Chloroflexus aurantiacus J-10-fl: one gene and its partner. The main gene of each other region encodes a partner of the protein of the gene in region 2 in a complex. Links are inferred from orthologs where the notes say so. Each region holds a gene or a part of one and is shown on either strand. Other genes may lie near its edges. The genes, in order: CAUR_RS18170 and mnmE.

The links.
Region 1: the proteins of mnmE (region 2) and CAUR_RS18170 are in contact, whole or in part, in a solved structure (PDB 9HIP), measured with the Escherichia coli proteins. The link is inferred for Chloroflexus aurantiacus J-10-fl from one-to-one orthologs.

Annotation. Positions count from the first base shown.
Region 1 is NC_010175.1:4,623,351-4,638,361, reverse strand. The notes cover bases 1-2,963. They hold CAUR_RS18170 (tRNA uridine-5-carboxymethylaminomethyl modification enzyme MnmG/GidA), read left to right. Parts: upstream 1-485; coding sequence 486-2,441; downstream 2,442-2,963. Other genes in these bases: CAUR_RS21310 (hypothetical protein), read left to right, coding at 2,781-2,939; CAUR_RS18175 (response regulator), read right to left, coding at 1-419. In the rest of the region: CAUR_RS18160 (HAMP domain-containing protein), read left to right, coding at 3,167-4,216; CAUR_RS18155 (STAS domain-containing protein), read left to right, coding at 4,213-5,154; CAUR_RS18145 (hypothetical protein), read left to right, coding at 5,889-6,278; CAUR_RS18140 (hypothetical protein), read right to left, coding at 6,356-6,532; CAUR_RS18135 (CHAT domain-containing protein), read left to right, coding at 6,857-7,681; CAUR_RS18130 (ATP-binding protein), read left to right, coding at 7,678-7,983; CAUR_RS18125 (tetratricopeptide repeat protein), read left to right, coding at 7,950-9,218; CAUR_RS18120 (DUF2237 family protein), read left to right, coding at 9,725-10,135; argC (N-acetyl-gamma-glutamyl-phosphate reductase), read left to right, coding at 10,510-11,511; CAUR_RS18110 (DNA methyltransferase), read left to right, coding at 11,557-12,798; CAUR_RS18105 (Bpu10I family restriction endonuclease), read left to right, coding at 12,971-13,705; CAUR_RS18100 (ABC transporter ATP-binding protein), read right to left, coding at 13,817-14,923; CAUR_RS18095 (LacI family DNA-binding transcriptional regulator), read right to left, coding at 14,978-15,011. UniProt on the Escherichia coli protein: NAD-binding protein involved in the addition of a carboxymethylaminomethyl (cmnm) group at the wobble position (U34) of certain tRNAs, forming tRNA-cmnm(5)s(2)U34.
Region 2 is NC_010175.1:3,767,416-3,782,307, reverse strand. The notes cover bases 8,007-10,850. They hold mnmE (tRNA uridine-5-carboxymethylaminomethyl(34) synthesis GTPase MnmE), read right to left. Parts: upstream 10,186-10,850; coding sequence 8,827-10,185; downstream 8,007-8,826. Other genes in these bases: CAUR_RS14805 (alpha/beta hydrolase), read left to right, coding at 10,195-10,850; CAUR_RS14815 (phosphoglycerate kinase), read right to left, coding at 8,007-8,772. Also shown: CAUR_RS14835 (YecA family protein), read left to right, coding at 1-459; CAUR_RS14830 (sensor histidine kinase), read right to left, coding at 460-3,984; CAUR_RS14825 (DUF3048 domain-containing protein), read left to right, coding at 4,647-5,807; CAUR_RS14820 (golvesin C-terminal-like domain-containing protein), read left to right, coding at 6,062-7,408; more of CAUR_RS14815, read right to left, coding at 7,570-8,006; more of CAUR_RS14805, read left to right, coding at 10,851-11,280; CAUR_RS14800 (ATP-dependent Clp protease proteolytic subunit), read right to left, coding at 11,255-11,848; CAUR_RS14795 (GGDEF domain-containing response regulator), read right to left, coding at 11,851-13,434; CAUR_RS14790 (ATP-binding protein), read right to left, coding at 13,427-14,892. UniProt on the Escherichia coli protein: Exhibits a very high intrinsic GTPase hydrolysis rate. Involved in the addition of a carboxymethylaminomethyl (cmnm) group at the wobble position (U34) of certain tRNAs, forming tRNA-cmnm(5)s(2)U34.

The DNA of each region.
Region 1 (15,011 bases), 860 kb from region 2 along the record:
GGTTGGGACATTGTTTGGGTTGCTCCTTCTGTATCGATTTTCGGTTGGGGTGGCGTCAGCACCGGCGCTTCCGGTAACATCCGCGCCTGAATCCGGGCCAGTAGTTCGCCAGTGCGGTATGGTTTGGCGACGTAATCGGTCGCGCCGGCGGCAAATGCACGCATCACGTCTTCTTCCAAACCGGCCTTACTGAGAACGATAACCGGTTGCAGTGCCGCCAGTCGCGGCAGGGCATCCCAGCCGGCCCCTTGTTCTGTGCGAACCTCTAACAGCACCAGATCAGGCTGCTCACGAACGCAGGTGTGCTCTGCCGATTGCAGAATATTGCTGGTCAAGACCCGATAACCGGCCTCTTGCAATTGCTCTTTCAATTTTGCCATGAAGGCAACATCATCGTCTATAATAAGGATGGTGCGCATATGATGATGAGTGATCAATAGCGAACGAACGTCTTCGCACGTTGCGTCATTATACCACGTCCGCCTATGCAAACACGTTACGATGTCATTGTGGTGGGTGCCGGCCACGCCGGATGTGAAGCCGCGCATGCTGCGGCCCGGTTGGGTTGCCGGACCCTGTTGTTGACTATTGATCTGGACAAGCTGGCCCATATGTCGTGTAATCCGAGCATTGGCGGGCCGGCGAAAGGCCATCTGGTGCGCGAGATCGATGCGCTGGGTGGTCTGATGGGTCGTATTACCGACCGTAGCGCAATTCAGATTCGGCTGCTCAATGAGAGTAAAGGGCCGGCGGTGCAATCGTTGCGGGCGCAGTGTGATAAGCGGCTGTACGCCCGCCTGATGAAAGAGACGCTTGAACGGGTGCCCAATCTCGATCTGCGCCAGGCGATGGTTGAACGGATCGCCCCACCGAACGCCGACACCCAATGTTTCACGGTGACGACCCACACGGGCTGGCGGTATCTGGCACCGGCAGTGATCCTGACCACCGGTACCTTTCTGCGGGGCCGGGCAATCACTGGTGAAGCGATGTGGGGTGCCGGTCGCGCCGGTGAAGCGCCGGCCATGGCGCTCAGTGAAGACCTGGCGGCACTCGGTTTTCCGCTGGTGCGCCTCAAGACGGGGACGCCACCGCGCCTTGCTGCGGCGACGATAGACTTCTCGCTGACCGAATTGCAACCCGGCAGTGACACACCGTTGTCGTTCGGCCACTACTATCCCGAACTTGGTGAAACAATTCCGCCCCCTGAATACCACGGCCCGCCAGCACCAGTCTACCCGCACCCACAGCTCGACGGCTGGCGACCGCAGTTACCCTGCTATCAGGTGCATACGACGCCCGAATTTCACGCAATCATCCGCGAAAACCTGCACCGTGCCCCCCTCTTCAGTGGGATCATTGAAGGCGTCGGGCCGCGTTATTGTCCGAGTATCGAAGATAAGATTGTGCGCTTCGCCGACAAGGAGCGGCACGGGCTGTTCCTGGAGCCGGAAGGCTGGACAACGTCAGAGGTCTATGTACAGGGGTGCAACACCTCGCTGCCTGAAGACGTACAGTGGGCAATGCTGCGTTCGATCCCGGCGTTACGCAATGTCGAATTAATGCGGATCGGCTACGCTATCGAGTACGATGCAGTCGCGACCGGTGAGATTACTGCCGACATGCAGACGCGCCGGCTACGTGGATTGTTCTTCGCCGGGCAGATCAACGGCACCACCGGCTACGAGGAGGCGGCAGCGCAGGGATTGATGGCAGGGATTAATGCGGCCCACTATGTGCAGGGTAAGCCGCCGGTGATTTTGGGGCGAGCCGAAGCGTACATTGGTGTCTTGATCGATGACCTGACCACCAAAGAGATTCGTGAGCCGTACCGCATGTTTACCTCGCGGGCTGAGTATCGGCTGCTACTGCGTGGAGATAACGCCGATCTGCGCCTGACGCCACTGGCGTATCGGCTTGGACTGGTTGACGGTGAGCGGGCAGCGGTCGTGGAAGCGCGACGACAGCAGACCGAGCATGCATTGCAGCAGATGCGTGAACGTCGCATCTTCCCTTCAGCAGCGGTTAATGCCAGCCTGGAAGCACACGGGATCAAGCCGATCAGTCAACCGGTTACCGTTGCCGAAGTTCTGGCCCGACCCGAAGTCCGGTACACACAATTGCGCGATGCACTTCCTGACTTACCGGCGCTCAGTGATGCGGTGATCGAGCAGGTGGAAATCGGTTGCAAATACAGCGGCTACATCGCCCGTCAGGAGCGTGAAGTGGCACGCATGCAGAAGATGGAGCATCGGCGGATTCCACCTGATTTTGACTACACCTCATTGCCGGGTTTACGTAATGAAGCCCGACAGGTGCTGATGCGTTTCCGTCCGGCGACGTTAGGCCAGGCCGGGCGGCTGGCCGGAATCAATCCGGCAGACGTAGCCATTATTCTGTTCGCGCTTGAGCGCCGGCAGGGAGATCAGGTGGCGAGATGATACCCTCCCCCTGACACCCCACCCGTGTCGTGCTATGCATTACCCACATGTCACCCTGCGTTAGGCCGGACTGCAAGCGCTCCCCGTGGCACGGGTGGCGTGGCGCAGGCTTCCAGCCTGCGTGCAAGCATCCTCGCCACTGCCGTCAGGTGCTGGTCGTGGCCGCTGGTGTGCAGGCATAAATCTATTGCAACAAACCGTCTACGGCAGGTAGCTCATGCATGCCTGACCAACTCGATGATCGAAGCGAGCACATCCAGCTCTCCTCCAGCTCTCCCGTGATCAGGATGGGTAACGGTGTACCACGCGCCGGATCGTGAGCACGGCTGGCGCGGCAGCATGGCTGCCGCACTCCAAACCTTGCGCCACGCGCATGAAGAGCGGGTACGGCAATCCATTCAGCATGTGATAGCACGGCTGGTGCAGCGCACTGCCACCGAGGCGGTCGCTCACAACAGCGCCAATAGCGATCATACCAGCCGATACGCACGTGGTTGACACCAGTTATGGGTAATGCATAGCGTGTCGTAGGAGTGGGAATTGCACCTCAGAGACACTGAAAACACAGAGATATTCTGAGTCCTTGCACTGGTGATCATTCCCGGCGCAGTGTGGTGAGGGAATTGCACCACAGAGCCACAGAGAACACAGAGATGTTCTGTATCCTTACGCTGGCGGTTATTCCCGGTGCAGTGTAGTGAGGAATTGCACCACAGAGACACTAAGTGAACAGAGATAGTGAATGTGAGCATTGTTTCCGTAAGGAACTGCTCAGCAATGTCGAGTCGCTGATCCGATCTTTACGTAATGCGCATGAACGCTACAGTCTGCTTCAAGTATCCGATCAAGATATGATTGTCCGCCAGACCGAAACCCTTCTGAGTCTGACGCAAGCATTGCAAGAACAGATACCCCCTGACGTCCAATCACTGACTGAAGCGCAAGCCGACGTCTTATACGAAACAATTGAGACGATTGAAGAGCAACGTGAACAATTCTCAGCCCAGGCAATGGAGTATATTGCGGACATGAAGGCGGCTACACAGCGCCAGATAGCCATCGAAGTGATGGCAACGTTTACCGGTATTGGGGTAGCGCTGGCAGGCATGGGGGTACTTACGCTGTTCCTGCTCTGGCTGATCGAGCGCTCGATTGTCCGCCCCTTGCGGCATCTCTCTGCTGCCGCAGCAGCGCTGGCCGAAGGGCGCTCTGATCAACCAATCACCATTACCAGTGAAGACGAAGTCGGTGCACTACAACGAGCGTTCAACCAAATGACCGACACAATCCGGCGGCAAACTCGCGATCTGGAACGGCTCTACCAGCAGGCAATTCAGTCCCGCGATGCAATCGAAGCCGCACACCGACAGGTGTCGGAACAACTGGCAATTATTCAGCAGCAACGCGATGCTATTCGCGAACTAAGCGTACCGGTGCTACCGATCAATCGCGACACCCTGGTGATGCCGCTGGTTGGAGCGCTTGATACGGCACGCTTGAGCCAGGTACAGGAGCAGGCGCTTGGACGGCTTGCCGCGACCGGCGCCCGTCGATTGTTACTCGACGTTACCGGTGTACCGGTGATCGATACCCAGATAGCGCAGGGGTTAATCCGGGTAGTACAGGCTGCACGCTTGCTTGGGGCACAGGTCGTCCTGGTCGGTATCCGCCCTGAAGTTGTGCAATCAATTGTTGGCCTTGGTGTGCATTTGAATGGTATTCGTTCGTTTAGTGACCTGCAGAGCGCTCTGAAATTGTCAGGAGATCAGGGATGATCCGCCTCACACAGCAACAGATCAACCACGGCGTTTTTGGCTTCCTTACCGGATTGGCCGTCATTGCACTTTTTCTTGCATTCTTTCCCGAACCACTATTGTCAACCATTGTGTCAGTGCTTGCAGGTCTGGTTATTAGCGGTGGCCTGTGGTTTGCCTACTGGCGTGGGTGGGAGCCGGCACGTCCATTGCTGATCATTCTACTCACGGTGATTGTCGCATTTGGAACCGATGAAATATTCATTGATGCACGATTCCATCATTTGCTCTACACTATTCCGGCACTGGCACTGGTGTTGACCAGTCCATTCTGGATTGCAGCAAGCGCACTAACACTACTGGTCACATTTGCTTACCGGGCGGGTGGTGGTCCCTATGTCAATCCTTTCGAGCTGGTAACGTTTGCGTTTATCGTCGGCGGCATGATCTTCAGTCGTTTGGCGATTGATAATGCTCAGCACCTGGAGGCGGCAAGACGCGAGGCAGAAGAAGCCCGTGCGTGGGCTGAACAACGGGAACACGAACTGGCTGCGCAGGCGGAAGAGCTGGCGCAACGTAACACCGAACAGCAACGGTTGCTCGAACTGGTATCCGTGCTTGAGACACCAACCATCACGCTGGCGGAGGGTGTGCTGATGGCCCCGATTGTGGGCGCACTCGATAGCCGACGTGCTCAGGCGCTAACGACGCGCCTGCTTCAAGAAGCCAATGCCCGGCGTGCCCGTCGTGTCATTCTCGACATCAGTGGGGTGAGCGCAGTTGACACCCAGGTTGCGCAGGCGCTGATCCAGACTGCGCGGGCGCTGCGTCTGCTCGGTTGCCAGGTGATCCTTACCGGTATTTCGGCCACGGTAGCAATGACGCTCACGCATCTGAATGTGGCTATGGAAGGTATGATAACGACCCGCTCGCCGCAAGAGGCGCTGGCAATGCAGTAGCAGCAACATCTGGAACGCGAGGGGGGCGCTGAGGTCATTGCACCACAGAGGCACTGAGAACACAGAGATGGCGGATGTATGCCTTGTTTCCGTTCGGTAGGGGCGCACGGCTGTGCGCCCCGATCCTGTTAACTTACAGAACATGCTCGTCCCTGGGAGCGCGAGCCTCCAGCTCACACGTAACAAGTTGCACATACGCCAAGAGCTATACAGCCGCTGTTATACACCAGCACTGCCCTGGGAGCGCGAGCCTCCAGCTCACACGTGATAAAATGTACATACCCTAAAGTCTCCTACATCCTATACCCTAATATCCTATATCCTATTTTCTCTATCCTATTTTCTCTGTCCTATTTTCTCTGTCCTATTTTCTCTGTCCTATTTTCTCTGTCCTATTTTCTCTGTCCTATTTTCTCTGTCCTATTTTCTCTGTCCTATTTTCTTCCCTCCCCTCACCACTTGCAGACTCCGCCATTTTGTGCTACATTAAAGGCCGTGCGGGCGTAGCTCAGGTGGTAGAGCATCTGCCTTCCAAGCAGATGGTCGCGCGTTCGAGTCGCGTCGCCCGCTCCACTGGCGAACTGTCCCACCTGTTGCGGTGGGATGTTTTATTTGCGGTGATAATCCGGTTGTCGATGTGCGACAACGGAATGAAGACGGACGGTGGTTCCCTCGTGTAGCAGGCACTTAATTTGACATAAAACTCTGTTCTATTCTCAATTGTGGAGGTTACAATGAACCGAACTCAGCAGAGCCGACTATTTCCAATCATTGTTGGTGGGTACGGCGTGCTGTGGGCAATCTTCGGGCTGATCGCTCTTGTTTTTGGCCTGATTAACCTATCAGGGCGTGGGATGGAGGGGCTGGCTGCACAGGTCGGGATTGTGTTCTTCGGTGTGCCTTCGCTGGTCTTCGCTACTCTGCTGCTGGTGTGTGCGGTTGGTCTCTGGCATGAACGACGCTGGGCGTTGATGATGGCGCTGCTGCTCGCGGTTATTCAGTTGCTGGTTGGTGTTTTGATCAGTTTCGTACCTGCTGAGATAGCGTATGCCGGTATCGCCGGCGCACTGATGGCCGCGGTAGCACTGTGGTATATCGTCAGACGGTTGCGGGCTGGTGGGTAGGATGCAGCACGCCCTCCTGGTCACGGGGATGCCGGATGTGTTCGTGACGATCATCGAGTCGGCCAGGCATGCATGAGCTACCTGCGCGTAGACGTTTGGTTGCCCCAGGTTCGTGCCTGCACACTATCCGACGACCACTTACCGGCTCCTGGCCCGGCGGCAATGTGCCGCCCCAGCCGTGCCAGCACGTGCTGGATGGAGTGCCGTACCCGCTCGTCATGCGCGTGTCGCGCGGTTTGGAGTGCGGCAGCCATGCTGCCGCGCCAGCCATGCTCACGATCCGGTGCGTGGTAGGCCGTTACCCATCCTGATCACGGGAGAGCAGGATGTGCTCGTTTCTTATTTCGCCCCACCACCACCCTGCACTGCGCCCCGTGATGTGATATACTTGTATTACTCGCTTCGTGTATCTCACTGTTGACATAACAACAACGATGCCTGCCGTCCTGACCCTTGAACTTACGCCGACCACCGATCAGTGTTACGAGCTGCGGTTGTAACTGGAGAGCGATGACCAACGTCATCGTCCACCTCAGACCTTCCCCTGTGGGCCGCTCGATGCCGATGCGCTGCGTGCCTTGCTGGGCAGTGACCCCGATGCCTACGGTGCAGCACTGTGCCAGGCGCTGTTTGCCGACCCGCAGGCGGTTGCCAAATACTGTGAGTTGCGGGCGGCAGCGCTGAATCGGAACAACAGCCGCGCCGTGTCGGTGCAGCTCATTGTGCCCGCTGCGTTACAGGGGTTGCGCTGGGAGTTGCTGCGCGACCCGGTGAGCGGGCAGCCGGTTGGGTGCGATGCTAACGTCTGGTGGTCGCGCTTGTTGCCGGTTGACCACACGATACCACTCCCACCTGCCCCGACCAGTGTCCGGCGGGTGTTGCTGGCAGTGGCCGACCCGGTTGATGTGGCGACCTATCGCCTGCCAGGGATTGACGCGGAATACACCGACCTGCTCCGCAGGGCACTGGCCGATTGGGAGACGTCAGTGATCAGCGCACATTGGGATGAGGTGCGGTACCAGTTGTACGCCGGCTACGATGTGCTGGTGCTGGTGGCCCACGGGACGCTGGTTGAGGGGCAGCCCTGGCTGTTCCTGGTCGACGAGCAGCAGCGGGTGGCACGGCGATCCGGTGCCGATCTGGTGGCGATGCTCAAGAGTCTTGGTGAGCGTTGCCCACGGCTGGTGGCGTTGATCAGTTGTGCCGGTGCCGGCGACGATGACCGACAGCCGTTGACGGCGCTGGGGCCGCTGTTGGCCCGCAGCGGCCCACCGGCAGTGATTGCCGCGTATGGTAATCTCTCACTGGCGACGGCTAAGCGCAGTACGGTCAGATTGACCGTGCCCTCAACGCCGCCCGCCTGGCCGCCCGCAATGATGACCGCTCCGACTGGTGGGCATTGACCCTGTTCAGCCGGTTGCGCAACAGCCGGCTCTGGGTGTCTGCGCCGGCCCACCAGCCCGACAGCGCACCGTTTATGGTAGCCTACCAGCGCAACCGACTCTTCCGGGGGCGGGATAAAGAGCTGGCCGACCTCGAACGATGGCTGTGCGGGGATGAGCAGGTGACGGTAGTGATCAATGGCATGGCCGGCGTGGGCAAGAGCCAACTGGCCAGCGAGTGTGCCTACCGGCTCCGTGACCACTTTCCCGGTGGGTCTTCTGGCTGTCGATGGCTAACCCTGAGGACATCCAGGCCCAGGTAGCACTCTGCGGCGGGCCTGAGGGGATGAACCTGCCCGGCTGGGACGGGTTAAGCCTGGAGGATCGGGTGGCTACCGTCAAACGGGCGTGGGCGATGCCGGTACGTCGCCTGCTCATCTTCGATAACCTGGAGGACAGGGAACTGCTGGCGCAGTGGCGGCCAAAAACCGGTGGTGGGCAGGTGCTGGTCACCAGCCGGCGCGGTGACTGGCGGGCAACTGATGGTGTCACCGAATTGCCGTTGCGTCCGCTGGATCGGTCGGCGAGCTATCAGGTCTTGCTGGGACCACGGGCGTATGAACAGGAACGACCGGTTGAGGCGTTGCTGGCCGATCCGCAGCAGCAGGCGGCTGCCGATGCGATCTGTGACGAACTGGGAGACCTGCCCCTGGCGCTGGCGCTGGCCGGTGCTTATCTGGCTGACAATCCCCGGCTGGCGCTGGCCGACTATCACCGGCGGTTGCAGGAATTGTTACTGGCCGACCCGGCGCTGACTGACGCGATGGCGGCTGAAGCTGGCCTGCCAACCAGATATCAGCGCGGCGTTGCTGCCGCACTGACCCTGAGCTATGCGCAGCTTACCCCAGAGAAGGATGCCGCAGCGCTCAGCCTGTTCCACCGGCTGGCCTGGCTGGCCTCGCTACCGATTCCAGAGGCGCTCCTGACCGCGCTGAGCGATGGTCAGGCCCCCGATCCGGCCCTGCGTCGGCTGCGGGCAGTTGGGCTGATCGACCGCCGCGAAGTACAGCTCCACCGCCTGATTGTTGCCTTTGGCCGTGAGCGTGATCCGGAACTGGCAGTGACTCTCAGTGACACTGTGACGGCAGTGCTGGCGGCGATGGATGACCAGGACCTGGATCGGATGCCGCTGGCGGGGACACCCTACCGGCCACATCTGGAGGAGCTGTGCTGGCATACGGATCGGCTGGCGGATGTGCTGGCGGCCCGGCTGCTTATGCAAACAGGCCGGTTGCTCGATATTCAGGGGGAGTACGCGGCAGCCCGCCCGCTGTTGGAACGGGCGCTGGCGATCCGAGAACGCAGCCTCGGCCCCGACCACCCCGATACGGCCACCAGCCTGAACAATCTGGCACTGTGCTTACAGGCGCAGGGGGCGTATGCAGAGGCCCGCCCGCTGTTGGAACGGGCGCTGGCGATCCGAGAACGCAGCCTCGGCCCCGACCACCCCGATACTCGCATCATCCGAAAAAATCTGACAGACCTGAACAAAGAGTAAGCAGAACTTGTTATCACATCCCTGGCGGTAATAGCTCTAGTGCAACATAGCATCCGATATGTTGCACTGAAATATACCCGACAGAACAGCCAGAAACCTGCGTTTGTAGAGTTACTGTTTCACTTTTTTTGGTGCCTTATCTTGAGCAGCGTAGGGCGAAACGCTAGAACCTAATCCCCGTGACCAGCACAGTCAGCGGTGGCCACGCGCTGGGTCGTGAGCACGGCTGGCGCGGCAGCATGGCTGCCGCACTCCAAACTTCGCGACACGTGCATAATGCGCGGGTAAGGCACCCAATCCGGCGTGCGCTGGCGACGGCAATGGTTGTCAGTTCTTCCCACAGCTTTTAGGAAATATGTTCTACAGCGCTGTTACCTGCTCTGCTATTGAACGACCGGCTGGTGGGCCACACGCACGCTGTTTGCTGGTACCATGAAGGAAACGAAGGTATTGCGATATTCACCCTAACCATACAGCAGATGCTCATTGTTATCCAGGAGTTGTTTATGTCAACAAATGGCAGGGAACCAGCAGCGGCTCGAAATGTGTTGGGTGGCCCGCTGGTACTGTGCAGTCAGCAACCGCTGACCGGTTTTTTCCGGACAGGCTGTTGTGACACCGGCCCGCACGACGCCGGTTTGCACGTCGTCTGTGCGCAGGTCACGGTGGAGTTTTTGCATTTTAGCCGTGCCCGTGGCAATGACCTGATCACGCCCCGACCCGAATATCGCTTTCCAGGGCTGAAGCCGGGTGATCGCTGGTGTCTCTGCGCGCTGCGCTGGCTGGAAGCCTATGAGGCCGGCGTTGCGCCGCCTGTGATCCTCGCGGCAACTCACGAAGCTGCGCTGACGGTGATTCCACGCGCAGTGCTGCTGGCACATGCGTTGGATGTGCAGGAAGACGCGGGCACGGTGTAGTCTGATCGCCGCGTTAACACATCTCTACCTTTCGGCTGATGCCGGTCTAACGGAGCTATGCTATGCTGTAAATGGCGCATCAGCAGAGAAGATGACCGTCCATCCGCCGGTTCTGTCCGGCTTGCGGCTGCGTGAAGCAGCGTGTGCGAGCGATGACTTCCCGTTGTGGATTGATGCGCCTTGGGGAAGCGTCACGCACAGATGTACGGTTGTCGGTGAGAGGAGCATGTGTATGTTTACCCGTTTTCTGAAGTTCTTGCGTCGGCTTGGCCAGATTCACCCGGCTGTGATCGCTATCGCGCCTGATCGCACGTGGTAGAGAGTACGGTACAATGAACGAGATGGTATTCGTTCATTGAACAAGGAGCGCACCAATGGCCCGTGTCGGTATCTATGGCGCAACCGGGTACACCGGGATTGAGCTGATCAAACTGCTCTCCCGCCACCCGGAGGTTGAGATAGGCTTTGCAACCGCTCGCTCTGCTGCCGGGCAGCGCCTGAGCGAGGTCTTTCCGATCCTGAGCGATCTGCGATTGACCGCGGTGGAGGAGGTCGATCCGGCGACGGTTGATCTCGTCTTTACCTGTCTCCCCCACAACACCCCCGATTTGATTCCCATCGTGCAACGAGCGCTGGCTGCGGGTGCCAGAGTGGTCGATTTCTCCGACACCTTTCGCATCAGTGATCCGCAGGTCTACGCTGCGCGGCGCGGAAAGGAACATCCGGCACCGGAGTTGCTCGCCCAGGCCGTGTATGGATTGCCTGAGCTGCATCGCGAGCGAATCCGGCAAGCGCGGTTGGTTGCCAATACCGGCTGTTACCCATTGACCGCCATTCTGCCGCTGGTGCCACTGGTGCGCGCCGATCTGCTCGCCGACTCGACGGTGATTGTTGATAGTAAGTCAGGCGTCTCTGGCGCCGGTCGCTCGCTGTCGCTCAAGACCCACTTCGGCGAAACCCACGAAACGTTCAGTGCCTACAATGTTGGGCGTGTCCATCGCCATCTGGCCGAAATGGAGCAGGAGACCGGCCTGCATATCATCTTCGCCCCCCATCTCCTGCCGGTCTTCCGTGGCATCCTTTCGACAATTTATGTCAACTTAAAGCCGGGGGTTGACGAGGCAACGCTGGCCGCAGTCTATGCCGATGCCTATGCGGCTGAGCCTTTCGTCCATGTCTTGCCGGGCGGACGGTTGCCGGAGCTGCGCCACGTGCAACACACGAATCACGTGGTGATCGGTTATCAGATGGTTGAGCCAGGGCGGGCGATTCTGGTGGCTGTGATCGATAATCTGGTGAAGGGGGCCGCCGGTCAGGCAGTGCAGAATATGAATTTGCTGCTGGGGTTTGCTGAGACGGTGGGGTTGATGGGGTAGGGGCAGGTTATATGTCTACCTGCCCTGTACAGCGACGCTGAAACTATGAAGACACCGATAGCATACCATCCACAACGGAGAGAGGTCCTGCCGTTCGATGCGCCACTCCCGCAAGAGGTTTTGAATATTGCTACCAGATCGCGAAAAAACCTTCTACCATGGCGTGGTCAGTTCTCCCCCCAACTCGTGGAGGTACTGTTGCAGTCATACGCTCCCCAGGGTGGAACGGTTCTCGATCCCTGCATGGGAAGTGGAACTGTGTTGTACGAAGCTGCTCATCTAGGGTCACCCGTTTACGGTATTGACGTTAATCCTGCGGCTTACGTACTTGCCCGGCTTTACGAGTGCTGCACACTGCCGGTGGCTGAACGATATAATCTTGTGCGTAACGCAGAAGACCTGCTCGCACGGGCGCATCCGAACGCTTTTGTGATGCCGTTGTTCAGACACCCTACTCATCAACAGATGCATAGTTTCGATTGGGTGCGGACAATTCCAGATGTTCAGATAAGAATTCTGCTCGACGCTCTTGTTGTCATGCTCAATGGGGATGCATCTGATGAGAATGCACTTCACCAGGCATGGACATCGGTCCGTCGCATTATTCTGAACCTACCTTACAGTAAGACGCCGATCAAAGCGCTATTTGGCGACGCTCGCCGAATAGACCTTCCCGACGAATCGGTTGATTTCGTACTCTCTTCGCCGCCCTACTTGAACGTGTTCAATTATCACCACAACGCCCGGACCGGTATCGAGGTACTCGGTTGGAATCCATTGGTTGCTGGACAATCAGAAATCGGTGCCAATCGGAAATTCAGGCAAAATCGTTTTTTAACGGTCGTCCAGTATTGTATTGATATAGCGCTCATGCTTGCCGAGATATGCCGTGTGGGCAGGAGAGCTGCTCGCATTATTCTTGTCCTCGGACGGGAGTCACGTGTGCAAAAGACCCCCTTTGCTAACGGTTACATTGTCGAGCAGATTGCGGTTCGTGCACTGGGCATGCATATCCATTTGAAGCAGGAACGTTTTTTCAGTAACAGATTTGGGCAACGAATCTATGAAGATATTCTCCATCTCACCCCGCCTTCGGATCGGAAACTACCCTCGCAAGACCTGCTCATCCAACAGGCACGTTCCATTGCCGGTGAGGTTCTGAATGAAGCGCTTGAGCGTACTCCCGCTGACCGGAGGATATTTCTCGCTGATGCAATAAACCGCCTTTCTGAGATACTTCCATCACCAGTGTTGGATCCAACGAGAATCAGAGAAGTACCGTTATGATGTATCCTGCTCCGCATGGCAATAAGTTACGTGCTCTTTTACAGAATGAAAAGTTACCATCTGGTGACAGAGATCGCATTGAACGAGCTATTAGTCGTTATCAGACATGGCGCCAAACTCTGATTAACTTACCTCGCGGTACCAGCGATGTTGTGAAAGAACAGTTCGCTTATTGAATGAATATCGGTTATTTCTTGATCTCGATATTGTATTTGATAGCGAAAATGACTTTTTGTACCGACAAAAAGGTCAGCTTAAGCTTGACAACACTGTTATTGAAGAGTTTTTGCCGGTTTTGGTATCGATAGCGTTTCCTGATTTTCCAGATACTCTCGATCTGGGAATGAAATCGTGCTTTGGCGCAATATATTTTACATCGACCGCAGGAATAATAAGCACATCACCCAAAGCAAGAATACGAACGAAGGATCATGACTTTACTATTTCCAGGCAAATGTACCTGAAAGCATCATTCGATCCTCGCTACGCTCAGGGGGTTGATCAACTTGAGGTGAACCTTGCTTATCTCTGTGCTGAATGTAAGACAAATCTGGATAAAACAATGTTTCAAGAAGCCTGTGCCACAGCGCATGATGTCAAAACGGTGGTTCCAGGCGCAAAATACCTGATCATTTGTGAATGGCTTGACATGATCCCGGTAAGTACAGCGGGTACAGACGTTGATGAAGTTCTTATTCTCCGTAAAGCCAGACGTTTGGGAGCGCAGACTCGTAGTCTCTTTGCGTCATATGCAGGACGTGTAGCCGGACGGGAGTTGTATGCCAGGTATCTCAACGATAATCCCTTCGCTGTGGATGTGTTCGAGCGATTTTTGACACATGTGAGGTTGCTCCTTGAAGACCGCAGTCCCGATGAACGTGATGTGCTTGAGCGCGGATGGTTTTAACGCAGTGTAGACACAAGAACTGCCCCGTCGGGCACAGAGGACTGTTGTGAGGTAGGGGCTGCGAGGTAGGGGCAGGGACAATCCCTGCCCCTACCAGATTCTTCAGTACAATTATGTCAACGCCTTCTCGGTTTCGCGGTCGAAGATGTGCATCTTCTCCATGTCGAAGACCACTTCGATGGTATGGCCGGTGCGAGCGTTCGAGCGCGGATCGAAGCGACCGATAAACTCTTTGCCGCTGTTCTCGACGTAGGCGTAGATTTCTGCTCCCATCGGCTCAACCACGTTAACCGCTGCGTGAACCTTCGCCCGTTCGTCAACACCACGGGGCACGAAATGCGCATCGTGCAGGTCTTCGGGGCGGATGCCGAAGTAGACGTTCTTGCCGATGTGGCTGCTGACGTGATCGAGCTTGCTTGCCGGCACCGGCAAGACGAAATCTTTGCCGACGACCACACTCACGCCGCCATCGGTGCGCTCCAGGCGCGCCTCGAAGAAGTTCATCGCCGGGCTGCCAATGAAGCCGGCCACAAACATGTTGGCCGGGTGGTCGTAGAGGTTCTGGGGTGTGTCGAGTTGCTGCAAGATACCATCACGCATGACGGCAATCCGTGACCCCATGGTCATCGCCTCGGTCTGGTCGTGGGTCACGTAGATGAAGGTGGTCTTGAGGCGCTGGTGGAGCTTGCTGATCTCGGCGCGGGTCTGCACGCGCAGCTTGGCGTCAAGGTTGGAGAGTGGCTCGTCCATTAAGAAGACGGCGGGATCGCGGACGATGGCGCGGCCCAACGCAACACGCTGGCGCTGACCACCCGAAAGCGCTTTGGGTTTGCGGTCGAGGAGGTGGCCGATGCTCAGCATCTCTGCCGCTTCCTTTACCCGGCGGTCGATTTCGGCTTTGGGAACGCGACGGAGTTTGAGACCGAAGGCCATGTTGTCGTAGACGCTCATGTGGGGGTAGAGCGCATACGACTGGAAGACCATCGCGATGTCGCGATCCTTGGGTGGAACGTCGGTCACATCACGGTCACCGATGAAGATGCGGCCCTCGGTGATCTCTTCCAGACCGGCCAGACAGCGGAGAGCGGTTGACTTTCCGCAGCCCGAAGGACCCACCAGCACCAGAAATTCACCGTCGGCAATGTCAAGGTCGAGATTCTTGAGCACGGTTACTTCGCCGAAGCGCTTCCAGACGTGGTCATACTTAATCGAGGCCATTTCCTGACTCCTTTTGTGAGGCGAGACGCCTCGCCACAAGAACCGATATATTCCTCAACCGGCTGCACGCACCGGCGCAGCGGTGGAG
Region 2 (14,892 bases):
GAACGACAGCTTCTGCCGACGTGGGTCAATGTTCGCTTACGTCCGTACCAGGTTGAGCGACTACATCCCAATGCCGGTGCGACCCTACGTGATCTGCTAACCGGCGAGGCGCTGATTCTGGCCGACAGCCATGCCTCATTGCGCCTGGAGCTTGCCGAAGTGATCGTCGGACATCTGGTGCCAGTTGACACACCACTTGGGCGAACAGCGCCGAACTACTACCTCGCCGGCCCAGCCGCCCACCTGACACCCGACACCGCCGGGCCAATTCGCACCTTCGCCGACGTTCATCTGGAAGCAATCCGGCGTGAACGTCCTGAAGCCGACTGGCAAACGCTCCTCAATGAACGGTCGGAGATTTTCAGTCACTTTATTTTGATCTTGCCGACCGACAAACCCGATCCAGACCGGATTCAGAACTTTATCGCAGAGACTCGGCAGCGTTTGTTGGGAGAGTGATTACACCTGTTCAGGATCGTAAATCTCGGCGAGCGGCAGCGTGAAATGAAACGCGCTGCCGCGCCCTGGCATACTCTCGACCCAGATTGTGCCCTGATGAGCCTCAACCGCCAGCTTACAGAACGCCAGTCCCAGACCACTTCCCTCACTCCGCTTACGACCGCCCTGGCTGAACCGCTTGAAAATGATATCCTGATCTTCGGGAGGAATACCTGGCCCCTGATCACGAACAATGATATGCGCAACTCGATCACCGGGTACCAGGATCGTTAGCTCATCAGACACAGCGACAATCTGGGTCTGACCCTGAGCAGGTTTCACGTGTACTTCAATGGAAATCTGGCTCTCAGGCTCACTGAACTTGAGCGCATTATCGAGGAGATTTTGTAATACGCGGGAAATAATGTCACCATCGGCAAACAATAAACGCACGTTTGGATCAAGATTATGCACAATCTGCACCTGTTTCTCTTGAGCCTGGAACAACAATCGATCAACAGTGTGCTCAATCAAATCGGCAATCGGCAATGGCCCTTTGTAGATGGGCATCTGACCACTTTCTAACCGCCCAATATCAAGCATTGCTCTAACCAGATTGATTAAGCGGTTAGTATTATTTTGCCCGATCATCATTGCCTGCTGCTGCCGCTCGGTGAAAAGATCGCCCAATTCATTCTCAAGTCGCTCAAACGCAAGTTTGATAGCTGCAAGAGGATTTTTCAGATCGTGAATTACCATACGGATCAAATCCTCACGCAACTGTTCAACCTTTTTGGCTTCAGTCACATCACGGATCGTCAACAGAAAGGCAGATGTACGCCCGGCAATTAAATCACCGGCCTGGATGATCTTCCAGGCAAAGACACCATCATTCCCACGTAGCTCATGCTGTGCTCCGACGTGGGTCAGCGAGCGTTGTAACTCAGCAACTGTTGCAGGTTCCAATGCTCGTTGCCTGGCCCAGTGTTTCAGGACATCATCGAACTTCAGACCATCAATCCGCGATAACGGTGGCGACCAGGTTCCAGTACGCGCCAGACGATGAAACGCCTCATTCGCAACCACAACTGTTCTGTCAACACCAAATAAGACAAGACCATCCTCAACCGCCGCCATCACCCGCGCCAGATTATCACGTCCACGACGCACTGCACCGAGCAAGCGCATACTCTCGATAGCAATTGCGGTCTGGCTTGCATACAACATCAGCATCTCAATATCAGCCGCTTCGAGAGCGTGTTCACCACCGATAACAATCACGCCGATGAGTTGTTGAGTGCTGCGGAGCGGTATTGCTACGGTGGTTGCCGAGCGGAAGACCGGTCGGCGATGAAGCAGTGCCCGGCGGGCAAGGGTCAGCATCACATCCTTGCCTAGCGGACTCACACCAATGGTCTGATCAATGTGCAACTCATCGTGTTCGGCATCAAACAACATGATCTGCGCCCAGTTCCCCTCTACCATCTCTAACATGCCGCGAGCAGTCATACCCAGTACCTGCGGCTGAGGGAGCGACTGCGAATTGATCACCATTCCCAGCCCATTCAGCGCCGTCAGTCGTTCGAGGCTACGCTGTTGACGATAGCGCAAAAGCGCTATATCAATAGCAGAGCCAGCAATACCGGCATATAATGTCAATGCCTGAAGATCGGCTATTGCCGGACGTTGACCGCTCTGTGGTTGATCAAGGAGCAAGACCCCCTGCACCCGATGGTCAGGTGCGCGCAAGAGCACCACCAGCAAATCGTCGGGTTGCCATTGAATTGCACCAAAATCTATCAGTCGTTCGTCTACTGGTTGCGGTAAATCGAATAGGGCGGCAAAACTGGCACTACGGCGATTAAGCAGAAAGCAAGTATCGCCAAATGCCCACTCATTAACCAGCGCATCTAACCGACCAATAGCCAGACGCAAGCCGGCAGGAAATTCACCACTAAGCGTACCGGTTGTCGCTACACACGCGAGCATCGAATGAAGGGCGTGCTCACGCTGACTGACAAACAGCGCAGCCGATTGAAACCGCATGCGCTTCGTGATCGCGTCGATAATTAATTGGAAGAGCTGATTAGGCAATTGTTCTGCCAGCAACCTGTGATTGAGCGCCAGCAATGAGCGAAGATCGGTATTATCTCGATCCAGGTCTTGTGCCTGTTGGACGATACCGGTTTCGATCTGGGTAATTTGCCGGGTACGATCAATGACCAGACTCATCAGAGCGGCAACAGCATGTGTCTCATCGATGTCAGTATCAGTAAACGGCACTTCGTCCTGACGATTAATGTATTGCAGACAGAAACGCACACCAGATGGTGACGTAAATGGTACTGTGATCAGGTTATGGCACTTCAAACCAATTACCCGATCAATGACGCGACTGCGTCGCACATCATCACTGGCATCGTTCACAATTACCGGCTTCCCCAGCACGAATGACTGACCGATGATGCCGTGCGTCATCGGCAAACGCATCCCCACCAACCGGTACGCTTGCGGCCCAACCGCGTAGCGAAACACCAGCTCATTGTGCTGTTCGTCGAAAATGAACAGACCACCACCGTCTACCGCCAGCAACTGACAACTGAGAGCAAGCATCGTCTGCAATGCCTGATCAGTGTCAAGGAGCTGTACACTGGTAGCGACAAGGTTTTGCCAGATGTTGCATTGCTGGTTGGCAAGATCGGCTTCACGTTGCAGGAGGGGCATACGCAGTAAGCGGGCAGCCAGCTCAAGCGCTTCTGCGATCATCTGCTGTTGGGTTTCATTCAGAGGTTCGGAGGCAAATGTATAGCCATAAATGACACCAAAGGTTTTACCACCAAAACGAACAGGTGCACCTGACCAGAAGGTGGGGGGCGACGCCTGCCACGCCGCATGTGGGCGCACATTATAACGTGCACAATCTTCCAGGTATGCGGCTGAGCTTAATGGCATGCTTAGCTTGATCACCATGCTGCTCAGATCGGTCTCCACCGTCCAACACCGTTGTTCAAAACTGGCATAGTGGTTTGGTTGTACTGCGTAATGCACAATCTGCTGAAGCCAAACACTCTGCTGGATCGGTGTCGCCAGACCAATGGTGAGCGGAAGCCCGACCAGATCACTCAGCAGTTGCGCCATCTGCTGACAAATAAGATCAGGCTGGGGTGTATCGCGCAAAGCGTCGACTTCAAGCTGAAGGCGGCGACGCCAACCCTGCCGTTCGATCCGTTGCCGTATACGCTCATAACCGGCAATAATTAATTGCTCAACTGATTGCAAGATCACCAGATCGGCATCGGTTAGATCAGCAGGTCGGATCACAAGCCGGGCAAACGTTTCACCCTGCCCCAAACGATGGACAAGAGCATCTGATTCATCCTGGAACTCACTCTGGAACGACCATTTGATGTCTACCTGATAGCCGGGTAACATCGAGGTCAGCACATCAATGGCAGCAGCAGTCAGATCGGAGTATCGCTCGGCGTCGATCATTTTTGCAACAATGGTTAACCATTCCGGCATGTCAACAGGTCCGGTTTTTCTCATGATCGACACTCCATTCAACAACTAACATTTAACATTTGATGGTATTGTACCGCGTTTATGGGTAAACAGCACGGATATTGCCCAGGCTTAGATTCCACCTTCCAAATGACAAAACACGTGTATCACTGAGTTTGTCGAGGGTCTGCTGAAGGGGAAGTTATCTCATTGATTGATTACTGAGATCGTGACAGGCACACACATCATCACCGTGACCAGCAGGGTCAACGGCGTGATACGCGCCTGGCACGAAGCACGGCTGTGCGGCAGCGTGGCTGCCGCACGCCAAACGACGCGACACGCACCTGATGAGCGAGCAAAGCAACCAATCCAGCGCGTGATGGCACTAGCGATGGTCATCAGCACTCCGCGCTGCCATACCGGCAAACTGGGATCAGGCTAGACTGTCGTTGGTGATTGGTCAGCGTTCAGGTGCCTGTGCTGTAGTCGGCTGGCACGACCACACAGCTTTTATGAAATAAGTTCTCCACTGTGCTGCCGGGATTGATCAGGTAGCCTCCAGACGTTGGCGCAAAATTGCCACAGCTTCCCGCGATAAACCTATGCAACCCAAAAGGATCGCTGCTTGCCGAATAGCAGAGCCATGGTATAATAGGCCGCCCGTGCTATCCGCCATGATCTGCGGTGCACAAGGAAAGAGGAACATGATAAGCAGATTTTCTTCGCTAGCCCTGTTGCTCAGTATCGTGCTCATCGGCGCGTGTGGATCGGCTGTTGCGAATACGCCAACAGCTACTCCACTCCCAACCCTCATCGCATTAGAGACGCGATTACCAACGGATACACTACAACCAACAACCGTTCCAACACTACCGCCTACGGCAACACCCGCAGCTACTGCTACTCCTGAACCAACCGCTACCCCTGAACCAACACCCTCACCTGAACCGATAACAGCACCGCTGGCGGTTCCACGTGGTTCGGTGACTACTCGGCCCTTCGCAGTGATGTATGACAACCATCCGAATGCCTACCCGCAGACCGGTATGGATGGCGCTGCGATTGTCTTTGAAGCACTGGCCGAATTTGGGATTACTCGCTATATGGCGATCTTTATTCCCGGCATTTCACCCGACATGCCGGTCATTGGCCCGGTACGCAGTGCTCGACCATATTATGTCGAATGGGCAAAAGGGCTACGGGCAGTGTATGTCCATGCCGGAGGATCGCCAGAAGGGTTGTTGCTGGCAGAAACATCGATTGAACTGATCAATATGGATGCATTGCGCAGCAACGCCAGCCGCTATTTCTATCGCACGCGCGACCGTAGCGCCCCCCACAACCTCTACACCAACAGTGAAAACATCGCAGCTTTTGCCGCAGCGAATGATCGTCCGGTTGAAGGATTGGAAGAGATTGGGTTTACCTACTCGCCCGAAGCTCCGCCGGAAGATCGTCCTGCACAACAAGAATTGCGCTACTTCTTCATTTACCGTGAGGCAAGTGTAGGCTGGAGCTACGATCCGGCAACGAACAGCTACCGCTACTTCCGCGGTAATCGTCCACACGTTGATGCAGCAACCGGTAATCAGTTGCAGTTTAAGAATGTTGTCGTGTTGGAAGTGCCCGAACGACCTATCCCCAACGATCCCAAGGGTCGTATCGAGCAAGATGTGATCGGTGAAGGTCAGGCCCGTATCTTCCGCGACGGTCGCATGATTGAAGCGACCTGGCAGAAAGCAGCCGGCTATGCACAACTGTATCTGGTTGACGCGAATGGGAACGAAATACCACTCGCGCCCGGATCGGTCTGGATTGCCGCCATACCTGACCTTGCCAACCTGACCGTCGAAGGCGGTCGATAACGCTACACCCCGAAGCCTGTTGCTTCGGCTGCGATAGGCGGGCGTCGCCAGTGCTCTGGCCCTGTTGCCAGCACTCCTATCTACCACTGTTGCGCTCTGTTTGCGCATTGTGCGACGCCCTGGCAGACGCAAACCACAGTAATGTTTACGAGGCACCAATGGCGCCCCTGACGTCGGCGGACCTCACCCGATGACGGCTGCCTCGCGTCTGCCCGGCGAATAGCCGTATGCCGTCACAAAGGAGGAAACAATTTATGAGAGGAAGGATCGTTCGTCGTGGCCTGCTTGTCGTTGTGCTGGTCATGCTTTCGACAGCCATCGCCCACGTTCAGGCTGCCCCAACGACTTCACCGTCTCAGCAGTCGAACCTCGCACCAACCTACCGTATTTTCGCTACCCGCGAAGGTTTAGTTGGTCGCCGAACCGCAAATGGTCATATCATTCAACCCCGCGACCGCTTCGTCGCTCTCCCGTGCTGGTGTGTTCTCTCGCCCAAAGGTACTGACAAATTCAAAGTTCGTCTCACCTATAATGGCCGTTCAGTGGTCGTACCGGTCTGGGATGTCGGCCCCTGGAACACCCGCGATGATTACTGGAATCCTAACCGACGGTACAGCGATTTACCGGTAGGTATGCCGATGGCTGAAGCCGCCTACTATCATGGCTACAACGGCGGACGCGATGAGTGGGGGCGACGCATTACACTTCCGAATGGGATCGATATCGCTGATGGTACCTTCTGGGATGACCTGGGTATGACCCGCAGCGATTATGTCTACGTCACATTTCTCTGGCTGGGCGAAGACCCCGGCCCCGGTTCAGCTATCGATGTTAGCTCCGGGCAGATAACCGATGATCCTGATCCGACAGTAACTGCTCCAGAAGGTGCAACCACCATCGATAATACTGATTCCGCTTTTGATCCAGTTGGCAAAGACTGGTATGAAGAGACATGTGGCTTAAACGGGCAACATCAATGGACCTACTCGACGACCGATCCCACAAAAGCCACTACTGCCGCAAGCTGGCAAGCGCCTGATCTCAGTCCAGGGTTCTACGAAGTAAAAGCCTACATTCCGGTCTGCGGCAATCCGGCAACGACCAGTGCCCGTTATCGGATCAGCCATGACGGAGCAATCACCGAAGTAACACTCGACCAACGGGCCGCTGCCGGGCAATGGGCTTCGCTTGGCACATACTATTTTGGCGGTGTTACCAATGAAGTACCCCAGGTCTTTCTGAGCGATCTCACCGATGATCGCGGCCTGGCAGTGCGCTTCGACGCTATTGCCTGGGAACCGCGCAGTGACACGACACCGCCTGATACGCAGATTATTTCGATCTCACGGGTTGACAATGGCTTTCAGCTCCAGTGGGGCGGCAATGATGACATGACCGGTATCGCCAGTTACGACGTACAGGTGCGGCTATTGCCGAACGGTGGCTGGACGGATTGGAAACTGGGCACGACCGACTTGAGTGCCTGGTTTGGCCCCCATGAAGGCAAACAGTTTGAATTCCGGATTCGTGCACGCGATTGGGCAGGGAATGTTGAGTCGTGGGAGACTGCGGCAGTTGTAGATACGACAGCGGTGCCATAGGCGCTGGTAGATTGGAAAGTAGCACAGGCGTTGGCCTGTGCTACTACGTCCATAGGTCACCCGAAGACGATCCTGCTTAACCCGTACCAAAAAAGCGGCGGGCGTAGGATGGATCAAACTACGTCCATAGGTCACCCGAAGACGATCCTGCTTAACCCAGACTACTCTGCATCTTGCAACGCAGCCACACCGGGTAAGACTCGTCCCTCAAGTAACTCAAGTGAGGCACCACCGCCGGTACTCACATGCGACATCTTATCGGCCAGGCCGGCCTGTTCCACTGCGGCCACACTATCGCCACCACCAACAATTGTGATTGCGCCATTGGCAGCCGCTTCGGCCATTGCCTGGGCGATAGCGCGTGTACCGACGGCAAACGGCTCTAGTTCAAAGACACCCATTGGCCCATTCCAGATAACCGTGCGGGCAGCCCGAATCTCGGCACTGTATCGTTCGATGGTCTTGGGGCCAATATCGAGCACACGCCAGCCGGCAGGAATGTCACTTACATCAACAACCTGGCGCTGGGCATCGGCACTAAACGCATCGGCAATCACCACGTCAACCGGCAAAAGCAGCCGGGCACCCCGCTCTTCAGCACGGGCCATCAACTGCTGGGCCACCGGTACACTGTCCGGTTCGACCAGCGAATCACCAACATTCAGCCCTTTGGCAAGCAGAAAGGTGTTGGCCATACCACCACCAATGAGCAGTGCATCGACCTTACCCAGCAGATTTTCGATCACGCCGATCTTGTCACTGATTTTCGCACCACCGATGACGGTTACGAATGGACGCTGCGGATTATTCAGGGCGCCACCGATGTACGTCAGTTCCTTTTCCATAAGAAAACCGGCAACTGCCGGCAGGTAGTGCGCTACACCCTCAGTGCTGGCATTGGCCCGGTGAGCGGTGCCGAAGGCATCGTTAACGAAAACATCACCCAATTTCGCCAGTTCAGCGGCCATCGCTGGATCGTTTGGCTCTTCACGGGGATCGAAGCGGGTGTTTTCGAGTACCAGGACCTGCCCTGGTTTCAGCATCGCCACAGCCGCTTCAGCCGCCGGCCCGGTGATCGCCTCGGTCTTCTTGACCTCTTTCGCTTCGGGCAGCAATTCAAACAAACGCTCAACAACCGGACGTAAACTGTACTTCGGATTGGGTTTACCCTTCGGACGCCCCAGGTGCGACATCAAGACCACACTGGCACCGTGTTCCAGCAGATAGCGAATGGTCGGTAATGCCGCCCGAATCCGGGTATCATCGGTAATCTGACCCTGATCATCGAGTGGCACGTTGAAATCAACTCGTACCAGCGCACGTTTTCCGGCCCAATCCACATCACGGATGGTCTTCTTGTTCATGCGCGTTCCTCCTTATTCGCGGTATAACGGCCCGCTGTCATTGTAACACAGGGGCTATTTGCCGATGCAAAAACGGCTGAAGATCATGTCGAGCAAATCTTCACCCACGGTTTCGCCGGTAATCTCACCCAACGCATTGGCAGCACCGGTTAAATCGGCTGCCAGGAGATCGGTTGCCGCACCGGCAGCCAGGGTTTCTTGAGCTGCACGCAGAAACTCGGCGGCTCGCCGCAGGGCAGCCCGGTGACGCGGATTGCTGACCAGATGCGTTGCGCCAACAGCCGGTAATGTACCACCGAGCAGGGTCGTGGCAATTGTTTTAGCCAGCGTATCGATCCCATGGCCATAGCGAGCCGAACAGGCAACCACAGCCATCGCTTTCGGATGCGGCGGAGCGGGTGGGGGCGGTACATCCGGATCATCGCACTTGTTCCAGACAATGATGGTCGGTCGGTCGGCAGTGGCAACCAGCATCGCTTCATCTTCGGGGGTAAACGGTTGTGATGAGTCGAAGACAAGTAGGGCCAGGTCGGCACCGGCCAGCGCCGCTGCTGCTCGCTCCACCCCAATCTGTTCGACCGGATCGGTGCTGGTGCGCATACCGGCGGTGTCGATTAACACCACCGGTACACCCGCCAGATTTGCCATCTCTTCCAGGGTGTCGCGCGTTGTACCGGGGATAGGGGTAACTATAGCGCGTTCAACCCGGAGCAGGGCATTAAGCAGGCTTGACTTGCCAACATTTGGGCGGCCAACCAGCACGACGCGCGCGCCGTTGCGCAAGACCATGCCCTGATCGGCCCCGGCCAGTAAGCGCTCGACAGTGGCCAGTGCCTGTTCAATTGGCCCGGCCACCGTCTGCGGTTCAATCCCCTCTTCAGGAAAATCGATCAGCGCAGTGATATAGGCCAGCGGTTCAAGGATCGCTGTGCGGGCAGCCCGTACTTCGCGTGCCAGCCAGCCCCCCAACTGCGCCTGGGCAATCGCCAGCCCGGCACTCGTCTGCGCCCGAATTACGTCGAGGGTGGCTTCGGCCTGACTCAGATCGATCCGACCATTGAGGAACGCCCGTAAGGTAAATTCACCGGGATTCGCCAGGCGGGCACCGGCAGCCAGGGCCGCTTCGAGCGTCAACTGGACTGGAAGCGCCCCACCATGGCAAGAGATTTCCACGACATCCTCACGGGTAAAGCTATGCGGAGCGGCCATCAGCGTTAGCAATGCTTCGTCGATCACTTCGCCATCAGGCCCGATCACGTGCCCATAGCGCACCCGATGACTGCGCAACCGTCCTGGCCGCACGGGGCGAAAAATGCGCAACGCAATCGATTGAGCGTCAGGCCCACTCAGACGTATAATACCAATGCCACCTTCTCCGGGTGGTGTGGCAATTGCAGCAATTGTGTCATTCATCGAGGTTCTGTGCGTTTACTTAATACCTTTTTACGGCTGATTACACTCGGTAACGCAGTTGCCCATCTCAGTGGTCTGCGAGGGTTGAGCTGGAGCAACCGATTGGCATTACCGTTTCTGACCCTGGCCTGGAGCCAGCCGGCTTCGGGATGGCGCAGCCATCTGGCCCTGCTATTACCGGCATTCATTGGTCAGATAGGGCTGGCCACGCTCCGGCGACGGCAACTTGATCCAAAACAACAGTTACGGCCAGGACGTTACCCGGATCGCCAGATTGTACGCCTCGATTTACCCGCCCGCCATGGGCCGGTACCGGCACTGCACATCGTACCACACGGTGGGTCAAAGACTGCGGTGCTGGTCACCCATGGTTCAGGCTGCGATAAGACCTTTTACGCCTGGCGCCTGGTGGATAGACTGATTGCGCACGGCGCTGCCGCGCTCTTGATCGATCTCGACGGTCACGGCGAGAGTCCACGGCCCCAGGCGTTTCCACACATGGTTGACAGTGTTGCCGATCCGATTGACTGGCTGCGCCAGCGCTACACTCAGGTTGGAGCTATTGGAATGAGCCTCGGCGGCGCAGTGCTGGCCCGGGCAGTTGCGAACGGCGCCCGCGTGGATGCGCTGGCGCTCTGGGAAGTACCACCACGGTTACGACTCGATGCACGGGCATACCGGCAGGTGCAAATCCGTGAAGCACTGGCAATTCTGCAATTGCGCATGCTACACCTCTTCCGCGATGGTGCTGTTGATCATGTGATCAGAGCGTGGCAAACCAGTGGGATTCGGGCCACGATCAGTACCTGGGATTTATTCGATGCCCTGGCCTTTCCCGACAGCCTGCGCACGCTGGCCCGGCGAGAGCCACCATTACCGACCCTGCTGGTCTATGCCGGACGCGACGCGATTGTACCGCCGGCCGCAGCAGCCGAAGTTGCAGCGCTGGCAGCCGGCTGGGCTGAGTATCATCTCTTGCCGTTCGCCAGTCATATCTCGCTCCCGATAGACCTGGAATGCATTACGCTCACGGTTGACTGGCTCGCGCGACACCTAAACCAACCTGCCTTCACGACCGGTTTGGTGTCAGAATAGCATCGATCAATCCGTACTCCAGCGCCTGTGGTGCGGTCATATAGAAATCACGACTAAAATCGGCTTCAAGGCGCTCGACGGGTTGCCCGGAATGTTTAGCCATGATCTCGCGCAGCAACCGCTGCAGACGCAGCATTTCATCGACCGCAATCTGGACATCGGGAGCATACCCTTCGGCGCCACCGCCCGCCGGATGCGAGTGGATGGTGGCGTGTGGCAGGGCAAACCGTTTCCCCTTCGTGCCAGCACAGAGCAAGACAGTCGCCATACTCGCGGCACGACCTACGCACACTGTGCAAATATCGGGGGTAACCAGTTGCATCGTGTCGTAGATCGCCAGGCCGGCCCGGATAACGCCACCAGGACTGTTAATGTACATCCAGATATCGCGTTCAGGGTCTTGCTGTTGCAACACCAGCAACTGAGCGATCACCGATGAAGCCAGTTCATCGTCGATAGGTTCACCGATCAACACCACTCGCTCTTTCAGCAGGCGCGAAAAAATATCCCAGCTTCGCTCTCCACGGCTCGTGCGTTCTACAATCGTTGGTACCGGTACAGAAGGCATTGCTATCCTCTTTCTTCATTATCGACAATCACACAACTCCCAGTGACCGATTTCGACTGTCGCTTCACAATAGCTGCGCGCATTGCAATCTCGTATGGCTGCTGATAGCGCGACGGCGTCACCGGTACAATTGCAATCGAGACACTCAACAGTGGATATCGGCACGGTCGTCCCTGACGGTCGTGTCCAACAATATAACCACGCTGACGATCCTCAGGTGCATAGAAGTACGGAATAGTAGCATCGAATCGTTCGATCATTGCCTGTGCGATCTGCTGCGCCCGTTCGAGGGTTGAAACCAGCACAAAATCATCACCACCTAAATGACCCAGAAAATCGTCAGGCGTTCCCTGCCAGTGGACAACCTCAGACAACAAACGGGCAGCGTGTAAGATGACTGCATCACCTTTGAAGAAGCCGTAATGATCATTATACCCTTTAAAATTGTCGAGATCGATATAGCCAACCGCAAAAGGTTCCTGTTTGACCAATCGCTCATGAATAACCTGTTCAATCGTCGTATTGCCGGGTAAGCGTGAAATTGGATTCAGACTGCTCTCACGTTCGCTCCGGCGCAAGATCGAACGAATACGTGCTGCCAGTTCTGCCGCACTACATGGTTTCACCACGTAATCATCGGCACCTAATTGCAGACTGCGTACCTTCTCATCCAACGAACTCACCGCTGAAAGCAGCATCACCGGGATCAGGCGTGTCGTACCGGACGAGCGAATTGTCCGTAGCACGTTTAAGCCATCACTATCGGGCAGTAGTCGATCCAGGATGACCAGGTCGAAGAATTGTTCATGCATCAGCCGTAATGCCGTTGTCGCATCAGGGGCCGTGACCACCACAAAACCGGCATCCGTTAATTGCTGGCTAAGGATAACCCGAATATCCAGTTCATCATCAACCAGCAAAATCCGCGGTACGCTCTGCCCGGCCTGGTGATGCATTGACAGCAGGCGATGGAGCTGCTCGAGCAGCGGTTGTTGCAGGTCGATATAGGGAATGCCTGTTACAGGACGGACTGACCGATCACGGGTGGCCATTGCCACAACCACACCGCGTGTCTCTGGATCGGTATGCACAATTTGCGCACATAAGGCCGGCTCGATGTCGGCAGTGGTGCCGGCAATGACCAGCAAACGTGGACGGCGGTAACGGGCGATATCCAGGCCGGCAGCGCATGATGACACCCGTTCAACCTGCCAGCCGGCATTGTGGAGCAGATCAGCCAGATCATCGAGGGCTGCTCCGCCAACCAGCACTGCTGAACCCGACCCTAGCGATACAGACGGTGGAGCGCCTGCAGATGGTGCAGCGTGCTGATCCTGCCAATACCAGGCCCGTGGGACACGGACAACGATGTCGTCGCCCTCTTGTTGAAGATGTTCTGTCAGCAACTGAGCAAACTGGCGCAAACGCACGGTTGAGCGCTGTAATGAAGCGACCAGATTGTTGAGGCGCTGATCAGTACTCTGTCCATAGTGGTGTGCGAGGAGATCAACAGCACTCTGCAACGACGTAAGAGGTGACACATACTGATGAATAAACCGTTCAACCTCCGGAGAAAATTTACTCATGACTGCCCTCATCTGCTGGAATGACGGAGGTCAACGTGGCAATCAGTCGTTCAGCCGAGACCGGCTTCTCGAGAAAACCACGTGCACCAAGCGCAAATGCCTGGGAAGGTGCATCAGGCGCCAGATCGTTTGCCGTCAACACCACTACTGGAATCGAGGCTGTCGCCTGATCGGCCTGCAACCGGCGCAGCACTTCAAACCCATCCAGGCCGGGCATGCGCAAATCTAACAGAATAGCTTGTGGGCGAACGTGTTGGACGATGGCCAATGCCTCTTCACCATCACCCGCAGCCAGCACACGCATCCCATGGCGCTGGATAAGGCGCGTTAATACCGGACGCACATTCGGATCATCGTCCACAACCATGATGAGTGGTTTATACCTGGTTGTTTGATAATGTATTTCTGCTACAAGCTGATCTACAGAAATCGTTCCTGGAAAGACAACCACGTCTTTCGGCAGTTTAACCGCTGACTCGTCACTAACAATAATTATTGAGGTCAACTGGTAGAGTGCAAGAGTGCGTAGTCGTCCAATCACCTCCTCGGCATTGACAGGATGCAGCAGAACGGTCACTGCCGGCTGACGTGCCGGCAACGTCGTTTGCAGATCGGCGATAGGCGTAATGACAACTTCCCAATCTGGTTTTGCCATGAGCCGGGCGTGCAGCACATCTGTTAACGGATGACCATCAGAACCGATCAGGATGAGCGGACGCTGATCGGCACTCGCAATCCGCTGCACCGCTGCCAGCGGTACCGTAAAGCTGAACGTACTGCCAAAACCAACATCGCTATCCACCCAGATGCGACCACCGTGCAGCTCAACCAGTTGCCTGGAGATAGCCAAACCAAGACCAGAGCCACCCCTGACGTTACTCTTCGACTGATCAAGCTGCTGGAACTTCTGAAACAGTTTAAGTTGATCAGCTCGAGAAATACCCGGCCCCCAGTCACGCACACTGAAACGCACCATCCCCTGCTCGTGGGCAACACTCACAACAACCTGTTGCCCTGCCGGTGAAAATTTGATCGCATTTGAGAGCAGGTTCACCAATACCTGCACGATCCGGTCACGATCAACATCCACCAACGGAAGATTTGGCGGCACGTCGAGTGAAATGGTCACCTGCTGCTGACGGGCAAAACTGGCCAGGTCATCAATTGCGTTCCGACAGATCTCTTCGGGAGCGACGGGATGGCGCTGTAATTGTAATTGCCCCCGTTCAATTTTGGCAATATCCAGAACATCATTCACCAGTCGCAACAGGCGGTTTGTATTGGTCAGTGCCCGTTGTAGCAAGTCACGCTCGACACTCGACATATCACGAATCAGACCGGACTTACCTCGTTCACTATCACCCAACAACAACTGGAGCGCACCCTGAGTACTGGCGAGCGGTGTACGTAGTTCGTGGGAGACCATGGAAACAAACTCATTTTTCATCTGCTCCACTT